2 regions of the Pseudalkalibacillus nanhaiensis genome follow, and region 1 is predicted to be linked to the other one. Evidence: a T-box and tRNA genes for the amino acid it is inferred to sense, from the RefSeq annotation. Region 1 holds a T-box; the other holds one or more tRNA genes.
What was found. A T-box is a leader RNA that pairs with one kind of tRNA and senses whether it is charged. The one in region 1 lies ahead of V1497_RS13400 (valine--tRNA ligase), so its partner is inferred to be a tRNA-Val.
Positions count from the first base shown of each region.

Region 2: it has a tRNA-Val gene. The T-box ahead of V1497_RS13400 (valine--tRNA ligase) is inferred to sense a tRNA for this amino acid. The anticodon was not compared.

Region 1 is NZ_CP143541.1:2,567,640-2,570,072, reverse strand. It holds gene V1497_RS13410 (spore coat protein YsxE) at 1-359, shown strand, start outside; gene V1497_RS13405 (hypothetical protein) at 560-757, opposite strand; T-box leader at 911-1,135, shown strand; gene V1497_RS13400 (valine--tRNA ligase) at 1,240-2,433, shown strand, end outside.
Region 2 is NZ_CP143541.1:563,665-566,097, reverse strand. It holds tRNA gene V1497_RS03095 (tRNA-Leu) at 1-14, opposite strand, end outside; tRNA gene V1497_RS03090 (tRNA-Leu) at 44-132, opposite strand; tRNA gene V1497_RS03085 (tRNA-Cys) at 144-218, opposite strand; tRNA gene V1497_RS03080 (tRNA-Gly) at 288-362, opposite strand; tRNA gene V1497_RS03075 (tRNA-Gln) at 368-442, opposite strand; tRNA gene V1497_RS03070 (tRNA-His) at 449-524, opposite strand; tRNA gene V1497_RS03065 (tRNA-Trp) at 546-619, opposite strand; tRNA gene V1497_RS03060 (tRNA-Tyr) at 623-707, opposite strand; tRNA gene V1497_RS03055 (tRNA-Thr) at 797-872, opposite strand; tRNA gene V1497_RS03050 (tRNA-Phe) at 880-955, opposite strand; tRNA gene V1497_RS03045 (tRNA-Asp) at 960-1,035, opposite strand; tRNA gene V1497_RS03040 (tRNA-Met) at 1,205-1,281, opposite strand; tRNA gene V1497_RS03035 (tRNA-Val) at 1,288-1,363, opposite strand; tRNA gene V1497_RS03030 (tRNA-Glu) at 1,370-1,444, opposite strand; tRNA gene V1497_RS03025 (tRNA-Ser) at 1,476-1,568, opposite strand; tRNA gene V1497_RS03020 (tRNA-Asn) at 1,570-1,644, opposite strand; rRNA gene rrf (5S ribosomal RNA) at 1,658-1,773, opposite strand; rRNA gene V1497_RS03010 (23S ribosomal RNA) at 1,898-2,433, opposite strand, start outside.

The DNA.
Region 1 (2,433 bases):
TCCAAGATCAATTCGGGGAAGGGCACTTCATCAATTTCGAAAAGGCGATCCTGGATACACCTGTTCGTGATTTAGCTTATTTCTTCAGGACGGCAGCCCAATATCCTGAGTGGAGCGAACAAAACGCAATAGGATGGTTGAACCGCTATGAAACACACTTGCCATTATTGCCTGAGGAAAAGCTCCTTCTCGCCAGTTACTTGAAGTTTCCAGAACCGGTGTTTGCGACAATCCAAACGTATCAAGGATCACCAGATCTATCACAGCTGGAGCTTGTCCGTAAATTGGATCGGAAACTGAAGGTTATGGCTGCTCTTGATCGATTCACAGATCGATTCCTACATGAGATGTCTGAATAAAAGCTGACCGAAAAAAGCCGACCGGTACTTTCTTTTTAAACAGCTTTAGGCGGACGCTTTCCGCGGGCAAACGCTGGAGTCGCCGCCTTACGCTTCTATTTCCTTTAAATATTAACAAGAATGGAGGTGCCTGGCTCTCTTGGGTCAGCCCTTTATTTTTTGCACTTAAAAAGGTATGAAACGAAAACAGTCTTTTGGTATCACCAAAATTCATAATAGATGGCCAGATGGATGACTAAGAGAAGGACGACCAGAGCAATATCGAAGGCCGTAGGGAACAAAAGGGTTCGAATCGCTTGAAAAATCAAAAGCGGAAAAACGAATTGTTCACAGATACTCCTGAATTGTCTCAGATGATATTGGAACCTGTATTTGTCGAAGCCGCGCCGTCTCTTCATCAGCAAAGTCCTTTCTACGAAGAGGGATAGTATAAACTATGACAAATGCGTTTGTCGTGTGCCCAATTTTTGTTTAAAATCCGAAAAAAGTGGAAAGCCTATTGACGACACTACGATTCATACGTAAACTAGATAGTACTTAACGCGAATAAAAAAGAAGCTTTGATAGGGAAGAGTAAATTGTGAACCCTAAAGAGAGAGGAATCAACAGCTGAAAGATTCCTCAGGATGTAGCAATTGAATGTCGCCCTGGAGCAATTCCTCTGAACGAAGCAGTAAGAGGAATCGGATCCGATCCGTTATCGTTATGAGTGTACAGCGCATGGATGACTGCGTCTGTAAACAAAGGTGGTACCGCGAACTTCTTTCGTCCTTTGAGGATGATAAGAGGTTTTTTTTATTTCAAGGACTTTTTCAATTATGAAAAGATACGACTCGTACGTACAAGTCAAAAGCACATGATGAGAAGGAGGAAATCACACATGTCAAAGCAGGACATATCAATGCCAACGAAGTATGATCCAAAAAAGACAGAAGAAAAATGGTATCAATATTGGTTGGATGGAAAGTTTTTTGAAGCAAAAGGCGGGGAAGACAAAGAACCTTATACGATCGTCATCCCTCCTCCGAATGTAACCGGTAAGCTTCACCTGGGCCACGCTTGGGATACGACCTTACAAGATATCATGATCCGTACAAAGCGGATGCAAGGGTATGATGCTCTATGGCTGCCTGGAATGGACCACGCTGGAATTGCGACACAGGCAAAAGTGGAGGGGAAACTAAAAGAAGAAGGAACAAACCGTTATGAATTAGGACGGGAAAAATTCTTAGAAACAACGTGGGAGTGGAAGCATGAATATGCGACGTTCATTCGCCAACAATGGTCGAAGCTCGGACTTTCACTTGATTATTCAAGAGAAAGATTCACCCTGGATGAAGGCTTATCAAACGCGGTAAATGAAGTCTTCGTCACCCTTTATGAAAAGGGATTGATCTATCGCGGTGAATATATCATCAACTGGGATCCGAAAACGAAAACTGCGTTGTCAGATATCGAAGTCATCTATAAGGATGTACAAGGCGCACTTTATCACATGCGCTATCCACTCGCAGATGGAAGCGGTCATATTGAAATTGCGACGACCCGTCCTGAAACGATGCTTGGGGATACTGCTGTTGCTGTCCATCCTGATGATGACCGTTATAAAGATTTGATCGGTAAGAAAGTCAAACTGCCAATTACAAACCGAGAAATTGAAATTGTCGCAGATGATTATGTTGATATGGAATTCGGTTCCGGGGCGGTCAAGATCACGCCGGCTCATGACCCGAATGATTTTGAAATCGGTAACCGTCATAACTTGAAGAGAATCCTCGTCATGAACGAAGATGGCACGATGAATAAGGAAGCAGGACCTTATCAAGGAATGGATCGATTTGAATGCCGAAAACAAATCATTAAGGATCTGCAGGATCAGGGCGTCCTGTTCAAAATCGAAGAACACATGCATAATGTCGGCCATTCCGAAAGAAGTGGAGCTGTCGTTGAACCTTATCTTTCTACACAATGGTTTGTAAAAATGCAGCCACTAGCCGATCAAGCAATTGAATTACAAAAACAGGAAGGGAAAGTGAATTTCGTCCCTGACCGTTTTGAAAAGACTTATTTACAC
Region 2 (2,433 bases), 1.6 Mb from region 1:
TCCGCCACACCGGCATGTGTCTAAAAATGATATCAAGTTTTTATGGTGCCGAGGGCCGGACTTGAACCGGCACGGTAGTCACCTACCGCAGGATTTTAAGTCCTGTGTGTCTGCCAATTCCACCACCCCGGCTGGGTAGTTAATGGAGGCGGCACCCGGATTCGAACCGGGGGATAAGGGTTTTGCAGACCCGTGCCTTACCACTTGGCTATGCCGCCGTACTCTACTTTATGTTTTATAGGCTAATTCGAGTACCACTTTTCGGCAGTTCTTTTTTGGAAACTTAATGGAGCGGAAGACGGGATTCGAACCCGCGACCCCCACCTTGGCAAGGTGGTGTTCTACCACTGAACTACTTCCGCAAAATTGGCTGGGCTAGCTGGATTCGAACCAACGCATGACGGAGTCAAAGTCCGTTGCCTTACCGCTTGGCTATAGCCCAACGCAATGGGGCGACTGATGGGAATCGAACCCACGAATGCCGGAACCACAATCCGGTGCGTTAACCACTTCGCCACAATCGCCATCACATGAATTTTAAAAATTGGCAGGGGTAGTAGGAATCGAACCCACACTGGAGGTTTTGGAGACCTCTGTTCTACCGTTAAACTATACCCCTAAATGGTGGAGGGGGACGGATTCGAACCGCCGAACCCTGAGGGAGCGGATTTACAGTCCGCCGCGTTTAGCCACTTCGCTACCCCTCCAAAGAGACAATTAATATTGTAGTACAGATTTCACTCTGTTTCAAGTGTAAATTCAGGAATCATAACCAATCTATTCCTAAAAGAGAAAATGGTGCTGGCCAGAGGACTTGAACCCCCAACCTACTGATTACAAGTCAGTTGCTCTACCAATTGAGCTAGGCCAGCAAACCAATGGTGGCTCGAGACGGAATCGAACCGCCGACACGAGGATTTTCAGTCCTCTGCTCTACCGACTGAGCTATCGAGCCAAGATGGCGGACCCGACCGGATTCGAACCGGCGATCTCCTGCGTGACAGGCAGGCATGTTAACCCCTACACCACGGGTCCATCTTAGAATTAAGGTTTGATTTGGTTGCACCCTTACGGGTACCAGGATCTAAAACTAACAATGAAGTTTATTCGTCGTTGTAAGTTTTAATTTGGTTGCACCCCTTCGGGTACTCCATATGTTCATTGAACTAGGATGTTAAATCGATGTTGTGCAATGAACTTAAATTGGTTGCGGGGATAGGATTTGAACCTACGACCTTCGGGTTATGAGCCCGACGAGCTACCAGTCTGCTCCACCCCGCGACGATATGGTGGAGGATGACGGGATCGAACCGCCGACCCCCTGCTTGTAAGGCAGGTGCTCTCCCAGCTGAGCTAATCCTCCGATAGATGGTGACCCCTACGGGATTCGAACCCGTGTTACCGCCGTGAAAGGGCGGTGTCTTAACCACTTGACCAAGGGGCCGATATAAATTTATGTAACATAATTTCTTTAATGGCGGAGAGCGAGGGATTCGAACCCTCGGTACGGGTTAAAACCGTACACACGATTTCCAATCGTGCTCCTTCGACCTCTCGGACAGCTCTCCGTGGCTCCGCAGGCAGGACTCGAACCTGCGACCGATCGGTTAACAGCCGATAGCTCTACCACTGAGCTACTGCGGATCGTTATAAAATAGCCCGGCGACGTCCTACTCTCACAGGGGGAAGCCCCCAATTACCATTGGCGCTGAAGAGCTTAACTTCCGTGTTCGGCATGGGAACGGGTGTGACCTCTTCGCCATCATCACCAGACTATTTTGTTGGGGAATCCTATTCCCTCAAAACTAGATAACGTTTCTTGAAAACACGACGCACAGGATGTGCTAGTGCTGACGTTGTCACAGGACGTGACGTTGTTAGTCAGCGTTCATTGATTGTGGTTAAGTCCTCGATCGATTAGTATCTGTCAGCTTCACGTGTCGCCACGCTTCCACACCAGACCTATCAACCTCATCATCTCTGAGGGATCTTACTCGCTTGACGCGATGGGAAATCTCATCTTGAGGGGGGCTTCATGCTTAGATGCTTTCAGCACTTATCCCGTCCACACGTAGCTACCCAGCGATGCTCCTGGCGGAACAACTGGTACACCAGCGGTGTGTCCATCCCGGTCCTCTCGTACTAAGGACAGCTCCTCTCAAATTTCCTGCGCCCGCGACGGATAGGGACCGAACTGTCTCACGACGTTCTGAACCCAGCTCGCGTACCGCTTTAATGGGCGAACAGCCCAACCCTTGGGACCTACTTCAGCCCCAGGATGCGATGAGCCGACATCGAGGTGCCAAACCTCCCCGTCGATGTGGACTCTTGGGGGAGATAAGCCTGTTATCCCCAGGGTAGCTTTTATCCGTTGAGCGATGGCCCTTCCATGCGGAACCACCGGATCACTAAGCCCGACTTTCGTCCCTGCTC